Regions from separate parts of the Blastococcus sp. KM273129 genome, predicted to be linked through region 2. Evidence: riboswitches for the same ligand, from Rfam matches in the RefSeq annotation. Region 2 holds a riboswitch; the other holds the start of a gene.

Region 1 (11,649 bases), on a different contig from region 2:
GCCACGGCCGCGCCCGAGGGCATCGACGTCTTCTTCGACAACGTCGGCGGTGAGCACCTGGAGGCCGCGATCGGCGCCTTCAGGGAGTTCGGGCGCGGTGCGCTGTGCGGCGCCATCTCGGGCTACAACGCCACCGAGCCCGCCCCGGGGCCGCGCAACATGTTCATGATGGTCACCAAGAAGCTGAGCCTGCGCGGGTTCATCGTCGGTGACCACGCCGACCTGCGGGACGAGTTCACGACGGAGGTGACCCGCATGGTCACCTCCGGGGACCTCGTCGTCCGGGAGACGGTGCGCGAGGGCCTCGAGAACGCCGTCGACACCTTCCTGGACCTCCTGCGCGGCGGGAACACCGGGAAGATGGTGGTGAAGCTCGCCGAGTGAGGCCGGTTCCCGGCCGGCGGGACGGGGCAGAGTCCGGGGCATGTGGCTCTTCCTCACCCGCCGGCTGCGCATGTGGCTGATCCTGACCGTGGTCGTCCCGCTGGCGACCGGCGTCCTCCGCCGGCTCGGCCGCGCGCTCGAGCGGCGACGCGGGCCCTCCACGGTCAGCAACGCCCTGCTGAAGGCCGGCGACCTCGGCGACCGGGCCCGCACCAGCCTCCGGGGCGGCCGCCGGTCCCGCCGGGCGTGACCGAGCCGGTCCTGGAGACCCGTCCGGCGTCCGGCCCGGCGCGGGCGGTCGCGCTGTTCTGCCACGGCGGGACGGTGGCCAGCGTCGAGCCGCCCAAGGAGCGGGCGCTCTCCCTGGTGCGCATGCGCGCGATCGAGCAGTTCGTGTCCGGCGCCGCCGCCGGGCGGGGGCTCACCACCTGCCTGCTGCGCTACCGGTTCGCCGGCTGGAACGGGGCTGCGGCCGACGCCTACGCCGACGTGCGCTGGGCGCTGGACCGGATCCGCGACGAGCACGGCGACCTGCCCGTCGTCCTGGTCGGGCACTCGATGGGCGGCCGGGCGGCGCTGCGCGCAGGCGGGGACGACGGCGTCGCGGCGGTCTGCGCGCTCGCACCCTGGACGCCGCCCGGTGAGCCGGTCGGCCACCTGCGCGACCGCACCGTCGCGATCCTGCACGGGCGGGGCGACCGCTGGGTGCCGGCCCAGCTCTCCGCCGACTTCGCCGTCCGGGCGCAGCGCGCGGGCGCCCGGGTCGCGCGGTTCACCATCGCCGGCGGCCACAGCATGCTGCGCTCGGCGCACCGCTGGCACGCCTTCACCCGCGACGTCGTACTCGCCGGGGCAGGGCTGGCCCCGCTGCGGCCCGATCTCGCCGCGGCCCTGGCCCGGCCGGCGCCGGAGGGCCTCGCCGTCCCGTTGTGAGGACGGCAGATCCGCTGCGGTGCCCGGCAGCGACGGACCTCGTCGCCGGGGCCGGGCACCCCTAGCGTCGGCCCGGTGATGGACTGGAGCACCGACCCGGCCGCCGCCGCGGCCCACTTCGCCCGCCGGCTGGCCGTGGAGACCGACGTCAGCGACGTCCACACCGCCCTGGAGACCGGCGACCCGGGGTTCGTCCTGCTCGACAGCCGCAGCCGCGAGGCGTGGCAGCAGGGGCACGTACCCGGCGCGGTGCACCTGCCCGGCGCCGAGATCCCCGACCGGGCCGCCGCCGAGCTCGACCCCGCGGTGCCGGTGGTGACCTACTGCTGGGGTCCCGGGTGCAACGGCGCCACCCGCGCGGCGCTCCGGCTGGCGCTGCTCGGCTACCGGGTGCGCGAGATGATCGGCGGCTTCGAGTACTGGGCCCGGGAGGGCCTGCCCGTGGTGCGCCCGGACGGCGTGCACCGGGCTCCCGCCGATCCGCTCACCGCCCCGGGGGGCAGCTGCGGGTGCTGACCACCGGCACGGGGTCGTCGGCGAGGCGCGACCACAGCACCTCGTCGTGCTTCACGCCGTCGCCGTAGCGGAAGGAGCGGCGCAGCCGCCCCTCGCGCCTGAAGCCGGCCTTCTCCGCGACCCGGCCGGATGCCGGGTTCTCGACCGCGTGGCACAGCTCGACCCGGTCCACCGGCAGGGCGCCGAACGCCCAGCGGCAGGCGGCGTCGACGGCGGCGGGTGCCAGGCCCCGCCCGCGCGCGGCCGGCACCGTCCAGTAGCCGACCTGCGCGTTCCCGTGCAGCCGGTCGATGGAGTGCAGGGAGACCGAGGCGAGCAGCTCGTCCGCCGCCGGGTCGACCAGCGCCCAGCTGGCGTGGTCGCCGGAGGTCCAGTCCATCCGCCGCCCGAGGAGCACCAGGGCGTCGGTGCGGGAGGCCACGCCCCCGCCGTTCCACCGCCGCAGCTCGCGGTCCTGGAACGCCGACCACAGCGCCCCGATGTCGGTCTCCCGCCACGGGCGCAGCAGCAGGTCGCCCACCGGCAGGTCGACGGGCTGCAGCGGCTCGGTCACGCCCCGATCGTGCCGCAGGCTCAGCCCTCGGCCGAGCCGGGGGCCGTCATCGGCTTGTGCGTCTTGCCGGCGACCGCATCGGGCACGAGCGCCGACAGCCGGCCCATCAGCTTGCTGCTCACCGACCCGGCGAACACCGACGCCTCACCCTTCATCAGCCCCTCGTACCCCTGGCGGGCGACCAGCGCCGGGTCGTCCTTGCTGTCGCTGGCGCCCAGCTTGGTGTCCGTCAGGTCGCCGCGGTCGAAGAACTCGGTGTCCGTGGGCCCGGGCAGCAGGGCGGTGACGGTGACGCCGGTGCCCTCGAGCTCCTCCCGGAGGCCCAGCGCCAGGAACTGCACGAAGGCCTTCGTCGCGGAGTAGACGGCCTGGAACGGCTCCGGGGCCTGCGAGGCGACCGACGAGGTGAACAGGATCCGCCCCTCGCCCCGGACCACCATGTCCTGGGCGACGCGCTTGGCCAGGTGCATCGTCGAGATGCAGTTCAGCTCCACCATCCCGATCTCCCGGTCGAGGTCGGTCTCGACGAAGCGGCCGCCGAGGCCGACACCGGCGTTCAGCGCCGCCGCGTCGAGCGGCCGGCCGGCCCCGCGCACCGCCGCGACCACCTTCTCGACCTCCTCGCGCCGGGTGAGGTCGGCCCGGATCGGCGAGACGGCCGCACCGCGCTCGCGCAGCTGCACGGCCGCCGCGTCGAGCTCGGCGTCCTCGGCGACGGCCACGAGGTCGAACCCGTGCTCGGCGAACTGCTTGGCCAGCTCCAGCCCGATGCCGCTGGACGCACCGGTGACGAGGGCGAGGGGGCGGGGCGTTGCGTCGGACACGGGACCTCCAGGGTGGGACGGCGGACGGGGACCTCCGTGCCCAGGAGGACGCCGGTGCACTCCTGGCGCGCGTGTCGCCGGCCCGCGGGGGTAGCCCGCCGCCGTGGAGGTGCGCGTGCGGCCCGCCCCGGACCTGCGCCGGCTGCTGGCCGCGCGGTACCGGGGCGCCGGTGAGCGGCCGCTGCCCTTCGACCCCGACACGACCGCCGGCCACCTCGTGCAGGCCGCCGGGATCCCCCTGACCGAGGTCGGCGCCATCCGCGTGGACGGCGCGCCGGTGCCCCCCGCCGCACGCGTCCGCCCCGGTGCGGTGCTCGAGGTGGAGCCCGCGCCGCGACCGGTCGCCGTCCCCCCGGGCGGGTTCCTGCTCGACGTCGGCCTCGGCGCGCTCGCCCGGCGCCTGCGGCTGCTCGGGGCGGACGCAGCCTGGTCGAACGACGCCGACGACCCGGCGCTGGTCGCGCGGGCTGCGGCGGAGGACCGGGTGCTGCTCACCCAGGACCGCGGCCTGCTCATGCGCCGCGCCCTGCCGCACGGCGCGCTCGTGCGGGGCGACCGGCCGGAGGAGCAGCTGGTGGACGTGATGGACCGGTTCACCGTGCCGCTGGCACCGCTCACCCGCTGCACCGCCTGCGGCGCGATCCTCCACCCGGTGCCGAAGGCGGAGGTCGCCGGTCTGCTCGAGCCGGGCACCCGCCGCACCGTCGAGGACTTCTCCCGGTGCGCCGGCTGCGGGCGGGTGTACTGGCGCGGCGCCCATGCCGCGCGCATCGACGCGCTGGTCGAGCGGGCCCGGCGCGCCGGCCCGGGCAGGCAAGGCTGACCTTGGCCCCGGGGGGCCACGGGTCGGCCCCGGCGTGACACGCGAGCCGGGCAGACCAGGGGCGACCGCCACCCGGACACCCTGCGAGGCCGCCGTGTACCTGTCGAAGACCGAGGCCGCCGTCCTGCCGACGACGCTCCGTGCGCCCGCGCAACGCCCGGCGAGCACGGCGCCGGGTCGCCGCCGGCTCTGGTCGATGCTCGGCCCCGCCTTCGTCGCCGCCGTCGCCTACGTCGACCCCGGCAACTTCGCGACCAACTTCTCCGGCGGCGCCGCGTTCGGCTACACCCTGCTCTGGGTGATCGTCGCGGCGAACCTCATGGCGATGCTCATCCAGTCGCTCACGGCGAAGCTCGGGCTCGCCACCGGCCGCGACCTGGCCACGCTCTGCCGGGAGAACCTGCCCCGGCCGGTCACCCGGGGGCTGTGGCTGCAGGCGGAGGCGGTCGCGATCGCCACCGACCTCGCCGAGATCGTCGGTGGGGCAGTGGCGCTGTACCTGCTGTTCGGGGTCCCGTTGCCGATCGGCGGCGTCATCACCGCCGTGGTCGCGTTCGTCCTGCTCGCCGCGCAGTCCCGCGGGTACCGGCCGTTCGAGCGGGTCATCGCCGGCCTGCTGCTGGTCATCGGGGTCGGGTTCGGGTACACGCTGCTCGGCTCCGGCGTCGACCCGGGCGGGCTCGCCGGCGGCATGGTGCCCTCCTTCGACGGCGCCGAGAGCCTCGTGCTGGCCACCGGGATCCTGGGCGCCACGGTGATGCCGCACGTGATCTACGTGCACTCCGCGCTCACCCCGGGCCGCTACGGCGACGCGGTCACCGCCGGCCGCACCCGGGAGGGACGGGGCCGGCTGCTGCGGGCGCAGCGCATCGACATCGTGGTGGCCATGGGCCTGGCCGGGCTGGTCAACGCCGCGATGCTGGTCATCGCCGCGCAGCTGTTCACCAGCGACAGCGGCGTCGACACCCTGGAGGGGGTGCACACCGGGCTCGGTGACCAGCTCGGCACCGGGGCCGCGCTCGCCTTCGCCCTCGCGCTGCTGGCCTCCGGCTTCGCCTCGTCGTCGGTGGGCACGCACGCCGGGCAGGTCGTGATGGCCGGGTTCCTCAAGCGGCACATCCCGGTGCTCACCCGCCGGCTGATCACCCTCGCGCCTGCCCTGGCGGTCCTGGTGCTGGGCGGGGACCCGACGACGGCGCTGGTGTGGTCGCAGGTCGTGCTCTCGTTCGGCATCCCGTTCGCGCTCGTGCCCCTGCTGTGGCTCACCAGCCGCCGCGACCTGATGGGCGGCTGGGTGAACCGCCGGACCACCACCGTGGCGGGCAGCGTCGTCGCCGCCCTGATCATCGGGCTCAACGCCCACCTGCTCCTGGGCTTCGTCCTCTGACGGCGGTCGGTGCGGGTGGCGTTATGTGCACATAACGCCCGACAGAGGGGGTGGTCGGTGCGGGGGGCGTTATGTGCACATAACGCCCGACTGAGGGTGGGCTAGGCTCGGCGGCAGCACAACTCAACACGTCAAACAGCAGGGGAGCGCTTCGGCGCTGAGAGTGCGGGACACCGCAGACCCTCGAACCTGATCCGGGTCATGCCGGCGCAGGGAGTCTGGAGGAAGCAATGGCCGATCCGGCCGTCCGTTCGCCGAACGCTGCGCCCGCCCGGGAGCGCAGCAACCGCTGGCGCACCGTCGACATCGTCGTCACCGCCGTCCTCGGCGCCGCCTTCGGCGTCGTCTTCTGGGCCTGGGGCCTGCTCTGGGCCGGCACCGGGACGGCGTTCGCCGCCTTCCCGCCCGCCCAGGCGTTCATGTACGGCGTCTGGCTGATCCCCGCCGTGCTCGCCCCGCTCATCGTCCGCAAGCCCGGTGCCGGCCTCTTCGCCGAGCTGGTCGCCGCGATCGTCTCCGCGCTGCTCGGCTCCGCCTGGGGGACGACGACGATCGTCTACGGCCTGCTGCAGGGCCTGGCCGGCGACGCCGGGTTCGCCGCCTTCCGCTACCGCCGGTTCGGCTGGGCGCCCGCGCTGCTGGCCGCCGTCCTCGCCGGTGCGACCGCCGCCGTGCTCGACCTCGTCTACTACTACCCCGACTGGTCGGCGGGCTGGAAGACGACCTACGTCGCGCTGGTCGTGGGCAGCACCGCGGTCGTCGCCGGGATCGGCAGCGTGCTGCTGGCCCGCGCGCTGGCCGCGAGCGGCGCGCTGTCGTCGTTCGCGTCCGGTCGCACCCGGGTCTGACGACGTCCGGGGCCTCGGGCCCGGCCGCCGTCCGGCTGCGCGGCTGGGGCTTCCGGCACGCCACCCGGCGGGCCTGGGCGGTGCGGGACGTCGACCTGCGGATCGCCCCCGGCGAGCGGGTGCTGCTCACCGGCCGCTCGGGCGCCGGCAAGTCCACGCTGCTGCGCGCGCTCGGCGGGCTGCTGGAACCGGAGAACGGTGACGTCGAGGGCGAGCTCACCGTCGACGGCGAGCCGCCCGACCGCAGCCGGCAGCGCGTCGGCATGGTCTTCCAGGACCCGGACTCCCAGCTGGTCATGACCCGTGCCGGCGACGACGTCGCCTTCGGGCTGGAGAACGTCGGGATGCCGCGGGACCGCATCTGGCCCGCGGTCGACGCGGCGCTGGACGCCGTCGGCTTCGGGCTCGGCCGCGACCGGGCGACCGCGGCGCTCTCCGGCGGGCAGAAGCAGCGGCTGGTGCTGGCCGGGGCCCTCGCCCCCCACCCGGGCCTGCTGCTCCTGGACGAGCCCACCGCCCAGCTCGACCCGGACGGCGCCGCGCTGGTGCGCGCGGCGGTGGACCGGGCGGTGGCCGACCGGTCGGCCACCCTGGTCGTCGTCGACCACGACCTGGAGGCGTGGCTGCCGCTCGTGGACCGGGTCGTGGAGCTGCTGCCGGGCGGCGGGCTGACCGAGCACCCCTCCGGCTGGACGCCACCGCCGCTGCGGTTCCCGGTGCGCCGGGCCGGCCTCCCGGCCGGCGAGGCGCTCCTGCGCGCCGAGGCGGTGGGCTACACCCACCGCGGGTCGGACCGCCCCGCGCTCGCGCCGACCGACGCGGCGCTCCTCGCCGGCCGGACGCTCGCCGTGACCGGACCGAACGGCACCGGCAAGTCCACGCTGGCCCTGCTGCTCGCCGGGCTGCGGGCGCCGACGAGCGGGCAGCTCCGGGTGGGGCCCACCCTGCGTGCCGGGCTGCGCCGGCCCGACCGGCCGCCGGCGCGGTGGCGGGCGGCCGAGCTGGTCGAGCGGATCGGCACGGTGTTCCAGCAGCCCGAGCACCAGTTCCTGACCGGGCGGGTGCGCGACGAGCTCTCCCTGGGACCGCTGCGGGCCGGGGCGGACCGCACGTCGGCCGGCCGGCGCGCCGACGACCTGCTCGAGCGGCTGGGGCTGGCGCCGCTCGCCGAGGCCAACCCGTTCACCCTCTCCGGCGGCCAGCAGCGCCGACTGTCCGTGGCCACCGCGCTGGCGACCCGCCCGCCGGTCCTGGTGCTGGACGAGCCGACCTTCGGCCAGGACCGCGACACCTGGGCCGAGCTGGTCGCGCTGCTGGCCGAGCAGCAGGCCGACGGACGCGCCCTGTGCCTGGTCAGCCACGACGCCGCCGTCGTCGACGCGCTCGCCGACGACGTCCTCCGCCTCGGGAACCCGGTGCCGGCGTCGTGACCGCACCGCTGACCCTCGGCCCGGCCCGCGAGGTCCCCCTCTCGGCGATCAACCCCGTCGCCCAGCTGTCGGCGATCGCCGTCCTCACCGTCGTCCTGCTCGTCAGCGGCGACCTGGTGACGCCGTCGGTGGTCCTCGCCGCCGAGCTGGCGCTGCTGCCCGCCGCGGGCCTGACCACCCCGCGCTCGATCCTGCACCGCACGTGGCCCCTCCTGCTGAGCGCGGCCGGCGTCGCGTGGGTCAACGTCGCGTTCGGCACCCTCGACGGCGCGGCGGCGTGGCTGAGCGGGGCCACCTGGGGGCTGCGGGTGATCGCGCTGGCCCTGCCGGGCGTCCTGCTGGTCTCCTCCACGGACCCGGTGCGGCTGGCCGACGCGCTCACCCTGCACTGGCGGGTCTCCACCCGGTTCGCCTACGGGGCGCTCGCCGCCCTGCGCCTGGTGCCGCTGCTGGCCACCGAGTGGCAGACCATCCGCCTGGCCCGCCGCGCGCGGGGCGTCGACGCCGGAGCCAGCCCGGGCGCCCGCCTGCGGCTGTTCGCCGGCACCGCGTTCGCGCTGCTCGTCGGCGCAATCCGGCGGGGCAGCCGGCTGGCGACGGCGATGGACGCCCGGGGTTTCGACTGCGGCGTCCCCCGCAGCAACGCCCGCGGCTCCGCGCTGCACCGGCGCGACACCTGGTTCGTCGTCGGCGCCGTCGTGGTGTGCGCGTCCGCGGTGACGCTGAGCGTGCAGACCGGCCACTGGTCCCCGGTGTTCGGCTGACGCGGTGTGACCTTCGCGACATCGGGTTTACCCGGCGCCGCTCCGGCCGATAGCGAACGGTCAGGCCCGCGTGCACCAGGGGGCCGGGAACCGAGGAGAGCAGCGGCGTGACAGGGCAGGCGGCCGGCACGATCTGGCCGTCGGCGTACCCGCCTGCCGCGGAGGCGGTCCTCACCTGGCGCCTGCGCGACGTCGCCGAGCTGCCCGGGGTGCGGGCGGAGGTCCGCGCCCGCCTCTCCGGCCCCGGCCTCGCCGACCTCCTCGACCGGCTGGTGCTGGCCCTGGACGAGATGGCGTCCAACGCCCTGCGCCACGGCGGCGGGGAGGTGCGGGCGACGCTGCGCACCACCGGCGACGCCTACCTGCTGGAGGTGACCGACCAGGCCGCCCAGCACCCGCCGGAGCCCGCCGTGGGCCGCGACCCCAGCCTCGGCGGGCTGGGGCTCTACCTGATCGCCGAGCTGGCCGCGGAGCACGGCTGGTACGCCGACGGGGCCGCCAAGCACGTCTGGGCGCTGCTCCGCCGCTGACCGACCGGGGTCAGCCCTGCGGGTGCAGCCGCAGCGCCACGAGGGCGACGTCGTCCTGCAGCCCCTCGGGCCGCAGCCGCTCCAGCAGGGCGTCGCACAGCTCGGGGAGCGGCCGGTCGGCCAGCTCGGCGAGCGCCGACCGCAGCCGGGCGGTGCCCTCGTCGAGCGACAGGTCGCGCCCCTCGACCAGGCCGTCGGTGTACAGCAGCAGCGTGGCCCCCCGCGGCACCGCCACCACCGTCTCGGTGCGCCGCGTGGCCGGCTCCACCCCGAGCATGAGCTCGGCCCGCTCGCCGGCCAGCTCCTCGATCCGGCCGTCGGGCCGCAGCAGCAGCGGCGGCGGGTGGCCGGCGTTGGACCAGCGGAGCCGGGTCACGCCCGCGGCCCGCTCCTCGTCGGTCTGCTCGACCCGCACGACCGCGGCGGTGGCCAGCGTGCCCACGTCCAGGCCCCGGATGGCGAGGTCGAGGTCGGTGAGCACGCCGGCCGGGCCGATGTCGCGGTAGGCGATGCCGCGCAGCATCCCGCGCAGCTGGCCCATGGCCGCCGCCGCTGCGGTGTCGTGCCCGACGACGTCGCCGATCACCAGCACCGTCGCGCCCGAGGGCTGCAGGAAGGCGTCGTACCAGTCACCGCCGACCTCGGCGACCGCCACCGCCGGGTGGTAGCGCACCTCGATCTCGGAGTGGTCCGGCTGCGGCGGCGCCGTGAGCAGGCTGCGCTGCAGCCCCTCGGCCAGCCGGCGCTGCTGCTCGTAGAGCCGGGCGTTGTCCAGCGCCAGGGCGACCCGCCCGGCGACCTCGCGCACCGCCGCGACGTCCTCCTGGTCGGGCAGCGGGCGGCCGGCGGACCGGTAGACGCTCAGCGCCCCGAGCGTGCGGCCCCGGGCGGAGAGCGCCATGGTGACCGCCGAGCGCGGCGCCAGCTCCCGGAAGGCGTGGCGCACCTCGCCCGGGGGCAGGGTGCGCCCCACCGCCGCCTCGACGTCGGGCACGACCAGGGGCTGCCCCGAGGCGAGCGCGCGGAGGATCGGGGCGTCGGGCGGGATGGAGGCCAGCCGCAGGGCGGCGTAGCGGTGGACCGCGTCGCGGAGCCCCGGGTCGCGGTGCCAGCTCGCGACGTCGCGCATCCGGCCGTCCTCGTCGGTGAGGGTGAGGATCGACCAGTCGCCGAGGTCGGGCACGAGCAGCTCGGCGACCCGCTGCAGCGCCTCCTCCTCGCGCGGCCGGGTGCCGAGCGAGGCCGCCATCGCCGTCGTGGTGTGCGCGACCAGCGCGAGGCGGGCCGCGCTGCGGCGGGCCTGCTCCTCCGCCGCCCGGCGCTCGGTCACGTCGAGGAAGGAGACCGACAACCCGTCGGGGGTGGGCCAGCTGCGCACCTCGAACCAGGCGTCCAGCGGGGCCGGGTAGTACGCCTCGAACAGCTGCTCCTGACCGGTCTCGGCCGCGGCCCGGTAGTACCGCTCGAAGTCGCTCCCGACGGCGGCCGGGAAGAGCTCCCAGATCACGCCGCCGAGCAGGTCGTCGCGGACGGCGCCCAGCACGCGCTCGGCCTCTGCGTTCACGTAGGTGAACCGCCACTCCCGGTCCAGGGAGAAGAAGGAGGCCTTCATCGCCTCCAGCAGGCGGGCGATCCGGACGTCCTCCCCGCGCTGCGGCGTCGTGTCGAAGGCCGCGCCGAGCAGCCGCACCGCGGAGCCGTCGTCGTCGCGGACGGCGCGGCCCCGGCCGCGCACCCAGCGGGTCTCGCCCGAGGGGAGGACGACCCGGAACTCCGCGTCGTAGTCGCCGCGCCCGTCGATGGCCGCCTGCAGCGCCTCGGTGGTCCGCTCGCGGTCGTCGGGGTGCACCCGGGAGACGAAGGCGTCGATCGTCTCGTCGAACCCGGCCCGCTCGTAGCCGAACAGGGCCAGCAACCGGTCGTCCCACAGCAGCCGGCCGGTCCGCAGGTTCCAGTCGAAGCTGCCGATGCCGGCGGCGTCGATGGCGAGCTCGAAGCGCACGCGGTGCGCCTCGTACTCCGCGGTGAGCGCGATGAGCTGGAGCTCGGTGCTCACCGACGCGGCGAGCTGCCGCAGCAGGGTGACGTCGCGGTCGGTCCACTCCCGCACCTGGTGCTCGACGGCGCACAGGGCACCGATCGGCTCGCCGCCCGAGGCGCGGACCGGGATGCCGAGGTAGGCGGCGACCTGCCCGGACCGCACGGGCTCGCGGCCGGCCAGCCGCTCGTCGCGGGTGGCGTCCGGCACGACCAGCGGGCCGTCCTCGGTCACCGCTGCGGCGCACAGCGAGCGGTCGAGCGGCACCCGGGCGCCGATCCCGCCCGGGGGCAGCCCGGTGCCGGCCACCGCGGTCTGCACCTCGCCGACGAGCGAGACCTGGACGGCGGCGCAGTCCAGCAGCCGGGTGGCGAGGTCGGTCAGGCGCTGGAGGCTGCGGGAGCCGAGGGCCTCGCCGACGAGCGCGCGGACCAGGTCGACGCGGCGGCCCGTGCCGGATGCCGTCCCGTGGGCGGCCGGCCCGTCCGGGAGGTCGGCGGCGGTCACGTCGGTTGCCCTCCACAGACGGTCCGCGGGTGGCGGCGGCACGGTTGCTGCGGCCGCGGCCAGGGAGAGAGCCTGTCACACCGGGCGGGCGGGCACGCGCACCGGATCCGCC
Region 2 (11,649 bases):
GGACGGCGGCGCGCAGGGCGGCGTCGGCGTCGGACCGGGACTCCAGCCCCTCCAGGTCGATCGCCCGCATCGCGGCGATGAAGGCGGCGAACGGGGAGGCCTCCTCGTCGGGGTCCTGCGTGCGGCCACCCGTCAGCGGGTACTCGACAGGGGCGATGTCGACGACGACGAGCGCCCGCAGCAGCTCGGGGCGGCGCAGCGCGAGCTGCATCGCGACCTTGCCGCCCATGGAGTGGCCGACCAGCGTGGCCGGCTCGCCGAAGGACTCGAGCTCCGCGGCGACCAGTTCGGCCATGTCCACGTAGTCGACCCGGTCGGTCCACGGGGAATGGCCGTGGTTGGGCAGGTCCAGCAGCGTCACGCGGTGGTCGTCGGCCAGGCCCTTCGCGATCGTCGTCCAGTTCTTCCCCTGACCGAACAGGCCGTGCACGAAGACCACGGGCGGGCCGGCCTCACCCAGCGTCCGGGCGTGCAGGGCATCCTCGGCGTTCTCCGTCACCGGGCGATTCCACCAGAGGTCGCGGGGCCGCGCGGCCCCGCGTCAGTCCAGCACGACCTCGGTCTCGCCGGTGTCGCCGTCCAGCGTGATGTACCCGTTCTCGAAGTCGGCCCGGCTGCCGCCCTCCACCGAGTAGATCCCGCTCGTCGGGTAGCCCAGCGGCCCCCGTTCCCAGCCCGACTCGGCCCAGCGCGTGCGGATGTCGTCGTAGAGCTCGTGCGCCCCGGTCTCGGCGGTCCAGTAGATCGAGGCACCGCCCGGCCGGGAGAAGTGGTTGAAGCGACCACGCCCGTCCGGGGTGCCCAGCTCACCGGTCACCGGGTAACCCAGCAGGCTCCGCTCCCAGCCCATCTCGGCCCACCGCGCCCGGATGGCCCCGTAGATGTCGTGGGCGCCGGTGTCCTCGGTCCAGTAGATCGAGCCGCCGCCCGGCCGGGAGAAGTGGTTGAACCGCCCCTCGCCGTCCGGGGTGCCCAGCTCACCGGTCACCGGGTAGCCCAGCGGCCCCCGCTCCCAGCCCATCTCGGCCCAGCGCGCCCGGATCGCCCCGTAGATCTCGTGCGTGCCGGTCGCCAGGGTCGAGTAGATCGAGGCACCGCCGGGCCGGGAAAAGTGGTTGTACCGCCCGTGCCCGTCCGGCGTCCCGAGCTCACCGGTCACCGGGTAGCCGAGCGGCCCCTGCTCCCAGCCCAGCTGGGCCCAGCGCTGCCAGATCTGGCCGTAGATCTCGTGCGCCCCGGTGGACGGCGTCCAGTAGATCGACCCGCCGTCGGGGCGGCTGTAGTGCTGGTACCGGCCCACCTGGTCGGGAGCCACGTGCTCCCAGGTCACCGGCAGCCCCAGCAGGCTGCCGCCCTGCCCCAGCTCGCGGTACCGGGCCTCGACCCCCGACCAGGTGACCGAGACCCCCATGCGCGACCCCGCGTCCTCCCGCTCGGCGATGACCGGCCACACGTTGGCCCGGCAGCCCTGCAGGGAGATCGACTGCTGCTGCATGACCCAGGCGGTGCGTCCGGCGGTCGGGCAGTCGGTGTGCGGGATGCCGATCCAGTGCCCGACCTCGTGCAGGATCACGTAGCGCTGGTACAGCTCCAGGCTGTGCGGCCAGGCGTCCGTGCCGAACCGCCAGCGGTCGTCGTTGATGTAGACCGAGCGCCCGACCCGGCAGCTCCACTGGGCGCTGCAGCCGGGTGCCGCGTTCCCGACCACCGTCGGCGACGCCAGGATCAGGTCGAAGTCGCTCCCCGAGTCCACCTGCTCGAACGCCAGGGTGCCGCCGAGGCTCCACCCGCGGGGATCGGTGAGGGCGTCCCGCGCGACGTCGGTGAAGTAGCCGAGGTCGCCGGCGACCGCCCCTTGCGTGGAGACCGTGTAGGTCACCGTCCGCTCGGCGGCGGAGGCGCCCGCAGGCTGCAGGACGACCGCCGCCACGGCGACGAGGGCGGCGAGGAGGAGGCGCAGGGTTCTGGTCATGGGGTCCTCCGGCGCGGGCAGCGCTGCCCGCGCGTCAGGTCCGGGCCGGTGGACGGCGGGGCCGAGCGCACCGGCTGCTGTCGCTGACCGGTCTACCGCACCGGGGCCGCCCGGTGGCATGTCGATCTCGTGACGATCGGCCGACGGCGCGCCCGCCACCTGCCCGGGGCCGTCGTCCCCGGCCTCTACCGTGCCGGGGGATCGACGGGGGGATGCAGATGCCAGGACGGCGCCGGAGCGCGAGCAGCAGCACGCGCACCCGACGGACGACGGCGACGGCGACGACGCGGAAGGCGAGCCCGCGGAAGGCGACCGCGCGGAAGCCGGCAGCGCGGAAGGCCGCCCCGGAGCTGCCCACCGCCGGCCCCGGGGAGCGGGTGTGGGTGCTGGCCGTGCCCTTCCGCGCCCCCGCGCCGGGTGCCGTCTGGCACCCGGGGCTGCAGGCGCACGTGTGGGTGGGGGCGGCGCTGCCGCCCGAGCTCGCGGCCTACGACCCGCCCGCCTACAGCCTGGAGCGCTTCCTCGAGGACGAGCTCAACGAGGAGCCGCGCCCGCTGCCGGTGAGCCCCGCGCTCGTGCCGCGCCCCCAGCAGGAGGCGGGCGCCGCGGTCGTCGCCGCGCACGCCGCCGCGGGCGGCCGCGTCTTCCTTCTCGGCGACGACCCCGGCGTCGGCAAGACCGGGACGGCGATCCTCGCGGTGCACGAGATCGCCGCGCAGCGGCCGGTGCGCACCGTGCTGGTCATCGCCGACCGGCCGGCCGCGATCACCATCCCGCACTGGGCGCGCTCGATCGCCGGCTTCGGCGACGGCGGCCTGCGCTGGTGCGTCACCACGTGGGACCGGCTGGGCAAGGTGGCGAAGCTGCGGTTCGACGTCGTCGTCGCCGACGAGGCGCACATGGTGCGGCACACGACGACGCAGCGGTGGAAGCACTGGAAGGCCGTCTCCGGCGCCGCCCGCGTCAAGGAGACCCCCTACGTGCTCGCCGCGACCGCGACCCCGGCGCACACGCCGCTGGAACTCCCCTACCTCGCGCCCGAGTTCGCCGCCCGGCACGGGGAGCCGATCAAGGAGTGGGCCGACCTCCCGAAGGCGCTCGAGCGGCACACGTTCCACGTGGAACGTGGCCGCTACGGCTGGCAGTGGACCGAGGACGCCGACCAGCGCCGCGCGGACCTGGCCCGCCTGCAGTCCTGGCTCGCCGACGCCGACCCGCCCGCCACGCTGCACCGCCCGGCCCCCTGGGGGCCGGTCTCGGTGACCGGGACCCCGGTGCTGCTCACCCCGGCCGAGCGGGCGCAGTACGAGGCCGAGTGGTCGGAGTTCCGCGCCGAGATGCAACTGGCCCGCCGCGGCCGGCAGACCGCCCGCGGCCGGGCGGCGCTGCTGCGGTTCCGCCAGAAGGCCGGGCTCATCCGCGTCCAGGCCACCGTCGACTGGGTCAAGGCGCAGGTGGAGGCCGAGCGCCAGGTGGCGGTGTCGGTCGAGTTCGTGGAGACGGCGGCCGACCCGATCCGCGAGGCGCTGCTCGACGCCGGCATCCCGGTGGCGTCCATCTACGGCCGCGACCGGTTCGACGTCGAGGCCGAGCGGCTGCGGTTCCAGCGCGGGGAGGCCGCGGTCTGCGTCTTCACCGTCACCGCCTCGATCAGCCTGCACGCCGGTGAGCTGCTGCCCGGCGGGTCCACGGCATCTGAGGTGCCGCGGGTGGGGCTGTTCCACCAGCCGCGATTCTCCGGCATCCAGGCGCGGCAGGTCACCGGGCGGACCCATCGCGACGGTCGCTCCTCGCCGTGGCGGGTGGCGTTCGCGGCCGACACGGTGGAGGAGCAGGTCGCGCGGGTGATGGTGGAGCGGCTGGCGGTCAGCGGCTCCACGGCCGGGGCGGACACCTCCTCGCTGCAGGAGATCGCCGAACTCCTCGACGCCGACTGGCTGCCCACCGCCGCCCTGACCGAGGGCTGAGCGGGGTCAGCGACGGCGGAGGGCCTGGCCGTCCGGCAGCGTGCGCCCGGCCAGCAGCGCGACGAGCCGGCCGGTGCCTGCCCCGACGACCGCGCCGTCGCCCCAGGCCCGCGCCGCATCGGTCGCCTCAAACCGCGCACCGGACAGGTCGACGCCGAAGAGCGAGCCGTCCGCGGCGGCGAGCTGGTCGAGGACGGCGAGCGCCGCGCCGGCCGGCGCGACCGGCGGCCGGTCGAGGGCCAGCGTCACGTCGAGCGAGTGGACGACGGCGTGCGTCAGCGCCCCCGGGGCGCCCCCGCCCGGCGGCTGCCACCGGTGCAGGACCGGGGAGCGCAGCGCGGCCAGGAGCTCGGCGGCCGGGAGGGCGGCGTCCCGGGCCGCCACCGTGTCGGAGAGACGGCCGAAGTCGCCACCCGCGGCGGCCATCTCCGCGCCGAACCGCTCCGGCGTCAGCCGCACCGGCATGGTCACGTGCGCCACCACGTGCCGGACCCGCCAGCCCGCGCAGAGCGACGGTCCGTCCCAGGCGCCCGGGTCGGCGGCCAGCAGGTCGGCGAGGCCGCCGTAGGTCGTCGCCACCCACCGCTCGACGTCGCGACCGCCCGCGCCGTCCCCGTTCCCGGTCATCCGCATTCCCTCTCATCGGCCGGTCGGCGCTCCGGGGACGACCGGCCCTCGTGCACACGACCGCGGGGGGCGCGGGAACTCATCGCTCCCGGTCGCCGCCCGTCACGGCACGAGCACCGCCCGGCCCACGACGCGGCCGGCCCGCAGGTCCTCCAGCACCCGAGGAGCGTCCGCGAGCGGGTGTTCCGTGACGGTGGTGCGGAGCCGGCCCCGTGCGGCCAGGTCGAGGGCCGCCACCAGCTCGGAGCGCCGGTTGCCGACGGAGGTGAGGATCCGCTGCTCGGGGACGACGAGGGACAGCGGGTCGAGCCCGATCCGGTCGAAGCTGTAGCCGACGTAGACGAGCCTCCCCTGCTTCCCGAGCGATGCGAGCGCGTTCGCGCTGGTCTCGCGGGTGCCCACCAGCTCGACGACGACGTCGGCCCCCGCACCTCCGGTGGCGGCGCGGACAGCCGCGACCACGTCCTCGACGCCCGCGTCGACGGTCACCTCGGCGCCCAGCTCGCGGGCCAGCGCGAGGCGGTCTGCGTTGCGGGCGACGGCGATCGGCCGGGCACCTCTCTCGCGCAGCACCTGGACGAGCGCCAGGCCCACACCCCCGACGCCGTAGACGACGGCGGTGTCACCGGGCCGCACGCCGGCGACCTCGACGGCGTGCAGCGCGGTGGTCGCGCTGCAGCACAGCACCGCTGCCGTCGAGAGGTCGACCTCCGGCGGGACGGGCACCACGGCCGACGCCGGCACCACGACCTGCTCGGCGAAGCCGCCGTCGGTCGCGAAGGCGAGGAACCCCAGGGGTGCGTCGCAGAGGTGGTCGTCGCCGCTGCGGCACCACCGGCACCGGCCACAGGCGTGCAGGTAGTGCACCGCGACGCGGCCTCCCGCGGCGACGTCGGAGACGCCCTCGCCCACCTCTGCGACGACGCCCGCCACCTCGTGGCCCAGGGTGATCGGCGTCCGCGCCGGGGTCAGCAGCCCGTCGAGGAAGTGCAGCTCGGTCCCGCAGACACCGGCGGCCGCGACGTCGATCAGGACCTCGCCGGGCCCGGGCCGCAGCGGGTCGAGCTCCTCGACCCGCGGTGGACGGCCCACCTCGTGGAAACGCACGGCACGCATCGACAGCCTCCCTACGCCGGTATGACCCGGACAGGTTCGAACGGTCGGCGGCCGCTGCCGCCCTCTCAGCCCGCTCCGGCGGGCTCCCGCGGTACGGCCGGGGACGCTACCTCCTGCTAGGTTCGGCCCTGTACGTGGCACGGGGTGTCCCGCCCGGGACTGAGATCACACCCGCCGAACCTGCTCCAGTTCGCACTGGCGAAGGGATGTCACCGGCATGTCCGATGCTGTGGAAGTCGTCGACCTGCGCGCTGCCCGAGCGGCGCTGAGCGGGACCGCGCCGCTGGTGCACTGCCTGACCAACACGGTGGTGCAGACGCTCACCGCCAACGCCCTGCTCGCGGTCGGCGCGGCCCCGGCGATGGTCGACGCGCCCGAGGAGGCGGGGGACTTCGCCGCCGTCGCCTCCGCCGTCCTGGTCAACGTCGGCACCGTCAACGCGCGCACCGCCGAGGCGATGCGGCTGGCCGCCCGGTCGGCCGGGGCGGCGGGCACCCCGTGGGTGCTCGACCCGGTCGCCGTCGGCGGCCTCGGCTACCGGACGGCGCTGGCGGCCGAGCTGGTGGCGCTCGGCCCCGCCGTCGTCCGGGGCAACCCCTCGGAGGTCATGGCGCTGGCCGGGGCGGGCTCCGGCGGGCGCGGCGTGGACAGCACCGCGGGCGCCGAGGACGCCGCCTCCGCCGCCGCAGGGCTCGCCGGGCGGGCGGGCGGCGTGGTCGCGGTCAGCGGCGAGGTGGACCTGATCACCGACGGCGCACGCACCATCCGGGTGGGCGGGGGCTCACCGCTGCTGACCCGCACCACCGGCGCCGGGTGCGCGCTCGGGGCGCTGGTCGCCGCCTACGTCGCCGCGACCGGCGACCCCTTCACCGGTGCCGTGGCCGCGCACGCGCACGTCGCCCTCGCCGCCGAGCGGGCCGCGGCGGGCGCCGCCGGGCCGGGCACCTTCGCGGCGGCCTGGCTGGACGCGCTCGACGCCGTCGGCCCCGAGGACCTGGCGCGCGCGGACGTGCGGAGCGCCTGATGCGCCCGGCGTTCGACCCGACCCTCTACCTGGTCACCGACACGCAGCTGTGCCGGCCGCGACCGGTGGCCGACGTCGTCCGCGCCGCGGTCGCCGGTGGCGTCACCGCCGTCCAGGTGCGCGACAAGGACGCCCCCCGCCGAGAGCTGCTGTCGCTGACCCGCTCGGTGCAGGCCGCGCTCGCCGACCGGCCGGACGTGGCGGTGGTGGTGAACGACGCCCTCGACGTCGCCCTGCTCGCCGGCGCCTCGGGTGTGCACGTCGGCCAGGAGGACCTGCCGGTGACCGAGGTGCGGGCGGCGCTCGGGCCCGATCGGCTGGTCGGCCTCTCCGTGGAGAGCACCGAGGACCTCGCCGCCGCGCTCCGCCTGCCGGCGGGCACCGTCGACCTCGTCGGCCTCAGCCCGGTGTGGGCGACGCCGACCAAACCCGAGGCCGGTCAGGGGCTGGGCCTGGCCACCGTCCGGGAGCTGGCCGCCACCGCACGGGCCGCGGGGCTGACCACCGTGGCGATCGGCGGCATCGACGCGACCCGGGCGGCCGCGGCGGCGGCCACGGGCGTGCACGGCGTCTGCGTGGTCTCGGCGATCTGCGCGGCACCCGATCCGCGGGCCGCGGCGGCGGCGCTGCGCGCCCAGCTCGCCCCGGTGGGCGCGCGATGACGCCGACCGCGCTCTCCGTGGCCGGCAGCGACCCCAGCGGCGGCGCCGGCATCCAGGCGGACCTGAAGACGTTCAGCGCCCTCGGCGCGTACGGGACGGCGGTGCTCACCGCCCTCACCGCGCAGAGCACCCGCGGTGTCGACGGCGTGCACCCGGTACCGGCGGAGTTCGTCACCCGGCAGCTGCACACCCTGCTCGACGACGTCGAGGTGCACGCCACCAAGCTCGGGATGCTGGGCAGCGCCGACGTGGTGCGCGCGGTGGCCGCGGTGCTGGCCGAGCGGCTCCCCGGCCCGGTCGTCTGCGACCCGGTGATGGTGGCGACGAGCGGCCACCGGCTGATCGACGACGACGCGGTGGCAGCGGTCCGCACCGAACTGCTGCCGCTGGCCGACCTGATCACCCCCAACGTGCCGGAGGCCGCCGCGTTGCTGGACACCGAGCCGGCGCGCGACGTCGACGAGCTGCACGAGCAGGCGCGGGCGCTGCTGGCCCTGGGGCCGCGCGCGGTGCTCATCAAGGGTGGTCACCTGGGCGGCCCGGAGAGCGTCGACGTCCTCGCCAGCGCCGCCGGCACCACGGAGACCCGGCGGCCGCGCATCGACACGACGGCGACCCACGGGACCGGGTGCACGCTCTCCTCGGCGCTGGCCGCGCTCGCCGCCCGCGCCGGCGAGCCCCCGGACTGGGTGGTCCTGGTGGAACCGGCCCGCGACTACCTGCAGCGGGCGCTGGCCGGGGGCGCCGCGCTGCGGATCGGCGCCGGCCACGGCCCGGTGCACCACTTCGCCGGGATCTGGCCGGCGTGACCGGCTTCAGCGAGCGCGCCTGGGCGGCGACGGCGGACCTCCGCCGGGCGATCGACGAGCTGCCCTTCCTCGCCGAGCTGGCCGACGGCACCCTCGCCCCGGAGGTCTTCCGCCACTACCTGGAGCAGGACGCGGTCTACCTGGGCAGCTACGCCCGCGCGCTGGCGCTGCTGGCGGCCCGCGCGCCCGACGCGCAGGCCGCGGCCTTCTGGGCCGGTTCGGCGCAGACCTGCGGGGCGGTGGAGACCGAGCTGCACGCCGACCTGCTCGGCACCGACCTGCTCGGGGAGCCGGACGGTGCGCCGGTCGCGTCGCCGACCTGCCTCGCGTACACCTCCTACCTGGTGGCGACGGCGGCGACCGCGCCGTACCCGGTCGCCGCCGCGGCCGTCCTGCCCTGCTACTGGGTGTACGCCGACGTCGGCGCCCGCCTGGCCCCGGTGGCGCGGGCGGCACCTGACCACCCCTACCGACGGTGGGTCGCCACCTACGACGCCGCCCCGTTCCAGGAGGCCACGGTCACCGCCCGGCGGCTGGCCGACGCCGCGGCACGCTCCGCTCCCGGCCAGGAGCCGGCCATGCTGACCGCGTTCGCCGTCGCCACCCGGTACGAGCTCGAGTTCTGGCGCGCCGCCCACGCCCGGGAGGGCTGGGCCGTCCTGGTCTGAGCGGGGGCGGTTCCCGCCGGGCCCACGGTCCGGGCGATCATCGGTGGCATGAGGCGGGAGGCGAGCATCCTGCACCTGGACCTCGACGCCTTCTTCGCCGCGGTCGAGCAGCGGGACAAGCCCTCGCTGCGCGGCCGGCCGGTCGTCGTCGGCGGCGTGGGTGGCCGGGGTGTCGTCGCCACCGCGTCCTACGAGGCGCGGGCCTACGGGGCGCGGTCGGCGATGTCGACCGCGGAGGCCCGGCGGCGCTGCCCAGCGGGGACGGCGTTCCTCGGTGGCCGGTTCGCGGCCTACCGGCGCACCTCCGACGTCGTCATGGACCTGCTGCGCGAGCTGTCGCCGCTCGTGGAGCCCGTGTCCATCGACGAGGCCTACGTCGACCTCGCCGCCGGGGCCGGGCACGACCTCTCGGTTTCCGGTGTGACGGAACTGGCCGCCGGTCTCAAGGAGCGGATCGCGCGCGCCACCGGAGGGGTCACCGGCTCGGTGGGCATCGGCAGCTCGAAGCTCATGGCCAAGATCGCCTCCGACCTGCAGAAGCCGGACGGCCTCGTCGTCGTCGCCCCGGGTGGCGAGCTCGACCTCCTGCACCCGCTGCCGGTCACCCGGCTCGGCGGGGTCGGGCCGGCGACGGCGGAGCGGCTGCACCAGGTCGGCGTGCGGACGGTCGGGGACCTCGCCGCCAAGTCCCTGCCCGACCTGATCGCGCTGGCCGGCCGGGCGCACGGCGCCGGGCTGCACGCCCTGGCCCGCGCCGAGGACGACCGCGCCGTCGTCCCCGACCGCGAGGTGAAATCCGTGTCGCACGAGGAGACCTTCGAGCGGGACCTCACCGACGTCGCCGTGCTGAACCGGGAGATCGACTCGATGGCGGCCAGGGTGGGGAGCCGGCTGCGCGCCGCCGCCTACTCCGGGCGCACGGTCACGCTGAAGCTGCGCCGCTACGACTTCACGACGATCACCCGCTCTCAGACGCTGCCGCAGCCGACGGACGACCCCCGGGTCATCGCGACCACTGCCCGCCGGTTGCTCACCGAGGCCGGTACGGGCGGGGGGCTGCGCCTGCTCGGGGTCGGCGTCTCGGGGCTGTCGCTCTACGCGCAGGGCGACCTCTTCACCACGGACGAGGACGAGCCGGACGAGGCCGTCGCGCCCGAGCAGGAGGCAGCCGACGAGCCGCCACTGCCGGTGGAGAAGCGCTGGTGGCCGGGGCAGGACGTGCGGCACGACGAGCACGGGGCCGGCTGGGTGTGGGGACGGGGGCTCGGCCGGGTGACCGTGCGCTTCGAGGGCCCGTTGACGCCGCCCGGCCCGGTGCGCACGCTGGCCGCCGACGACCCGGCGCTGCAGCCCGCCGACCCACCCGACTGGAGGCCCCCTGCATGACGACGACGGCGACGCGCTCCTGGTGGGGCTGGGGGACGACCGACCAGGCGCTGCCCGACGACGAGTGCGCCGCGCTCGCCGGGCTGCTCCCCGGGCTGCCCGCGCGCCCGCGGCCGGTCCCCGACGTCCGCGACCTCGAGCTCCCGCCGACGCGGATCAGCCCGCCACCGGCCCTGCCGGTGACCACCGACCCGGGAGCGCGCGCCGCCCGCGCGTTCGGCAAGGCCTACCGGGACGTCGTCCGGGCCCTCTCGGGGGACCTCGCGGGCGCCCCGGACGCCGTCGCCCGGCCCGCCACCGAGACCGAGGTCGTCGACCTCCTCGACTGGGCCGCCGCCTCGGACCTCGTCGTCGTGCCCGTGGGCGGCGGCAGCTCGGTGGTCGGCGGGGTGGAGTACCGCGGCGACCGGCCGTGGCTGGCGCTGGAGCTCACCGGGCTGGAGCGCGTCCTGGAGGTCGACCCGGTGAGCCGGGCCGCCCGGATCCAGGGCGGCGCGCTGGGCCCGGTGCTCGAGGCGCAGCTGCGCCCGCACGGGCTGACCCTGCGGCACTTCCCGCAGAGCTTCGAGTTCTCCACCCTGGGCGGCTGGCTGGCCACCCGGGCCGGCGGCCACTACGCGACCCTGCACACCCACGTCGACGACCTCGTCGAGTCGCTGCGGGTGGTCACGCCGGTGGGCGTCAGCGAGTCGTGGCGGCTGCCCGGATCGGGCGCCGGCCCCTCGCCCGACCGGCTCTTCCTCGGCTCGGAGGGCACGCTCGGGGTGATCACGGAGGCGTGGATGCGGCTCCAGGACCGGCCACGGTTCAAGGCCTCGGCGTCGGCCACGTTCCCCGACGGCGCCGCCGCGTTCGCCGCCGTCCGGGCCATCGCGCAGGCCGGCCTGCACCCGGCGAACTGCCGGCTGCTCGACCCGGGCGAGGCCGCGCTGGCCGGCGCATCGTCGGGGGAGTGGGTCCTCGTGCTGGGCGTGGAGTCCGCCGTGCACCCCGTGGCGGGCCGCCTGGACGAGCTGACCGAGCTGGCGCGGGCGCACGGGGGACGCGTCGCCGACCCGGCGGGCGGGGGAGACGCGGCCGCGGGCGCCTGGCGCAGCAGCTTCCTGCGCATGCCCTACGTCCGCGACGGGCTCGCCCGGATGAGCGCGCTCGTGGAGACCTTCGAGACCGCCTGCACCTGGGACCGGCTCGAGGAGCTCCACGCGACGGTGCGCGCCGAGGTGGGGGCCGCCGTCGAGCAGGTCACCGGCGCACCCGGCCTGCTCAACTGCCGGCTCACCCACGTCTACCCCGACGGCGCCGCGCCCTACTTCACCGTCCTCGCCGCCGGGCGGCCCGGCGCGGAGGTGGCGATGTGGGACGAGGTGAAGACGGCGGCCTCGGAGGTGCTGGGCCGCCTGGGCGCGACGATCACCCAC

Evidence for each region. A riboswitch is a leader RNA that binds a small molecule or an ion and turns the genes downstream of it on or off. The one in region 2 is predicted to bind thiamine pyrophosphate.
Region 1: it holds a riboswitch for thiamine pyrophosphate, as region 2 does, so the genes downstream of both, E9565_RS16425 (ECF transporter S component) here and E9565_RS08620 (alcohol dehydrogenase catalytic domain-containing protein) in region 2, are expected to answer to the same signal.

Annotation. Positions count from the first base shown of each region.
Region 1 covers NZ_SSXB01000065.1:11,417-23,065, forward strand. Annotated here, with positions in the region: gene E9565_RS16385 (NADP-dependent oxidoreductase) at 1-384, shown strand, start outside; gene E9565_RS16390 (hypothetical protein) at 425-634, shown strand; gene E9565_RS16395 (alpha/beta fold hydrolase) at 631-1,317, shown strand; gene E9565_RS16400 (rhodanese-like domain-containing protein) at 1,396-1,833, shown strand; gene E9565_RS16405 (GNAT family N-acetyltransferase) at 1,802-2,386, opposite strand; gene E9565_RS16410 (SDR family oxidoreductase) at 2,407-3,210, opposite strand; gene E9565_RS23340 (Mut7-C ubiquitin/RNAse domain-containing protein) at 3,314-4,033, shown strand; gene E9565_RS16420 (Nramp family divalent metal transporter) at 4,128-5,420, shown strand; TPP riboswitch at 5,551-5,654, shown strand; gene E9565_RS16425 (ECF transporter S component) at 5,651-6,268, shown strand; gene E9565_RS16430 (ABC transporter ATP-binding protein) at 6,349-7,698, shown strand; gene E9565_RS16435 (energy-coupling factor transporter transmembrane protein EcfT) at 7,695-8,462, shown strand; gene E9565_RS16440 (anti-sigma regulatory factor) at 8,570-8,992, shown strand; gene E9565_RS16450 (SpoIIE family protein phosphatase) at 9,003-11,537, opposite strand.
Region 2 covers NZ_SSXB01000021.1:3,682-15,330, forward strand. Annotated here, with positions in the region: gene E9565_RS08600 (alpha/beta fold hydrolase) at 1-499, opposite strand, end outside; gene E9565_RS08605 (DUF3152 domain-containing protein) at 542-1,972, opposite strand; gene E9565_RS08610 (DEAD/DEAH box helicase) at 2,191-3,939, shown strand; gene E9565_RS08615 (maleylpyruvate isomerase family mycothiol-dependent enzyme) at 3,946-4,566, opposite strand; gene E9565_RS08620 (alcohol dehydrogenase catalytic domain-containing protein) at 4,669-5,682, opposite strand; TPP riboswitch at 5,677-5,779, opposite strand; TPP riboswitch at 5,813-5,906, shown strand; gene thiM (hydroxyethylthiazole kinase) at 5,900-6,706, shown strand; gene thiE (thiamine phosphate synthase) at 6,706-7,368, shown strand; gene thiD (bifunctional hydroxymethylpyrimidine kinase/phosphomethylpyrimidine kinase) at 7,365-8,177, shown strand; gene E9565_RS08640 (TenA family protein) at 8,174-8,845, shown strand; gene E9565_RS08645 (DNA polymerase IV) at 8,894-10,231, shown strand; gene E9565_RS08650 (FAD-binding oxidoreductase) at 10,228-11,649, shown strand, end outside.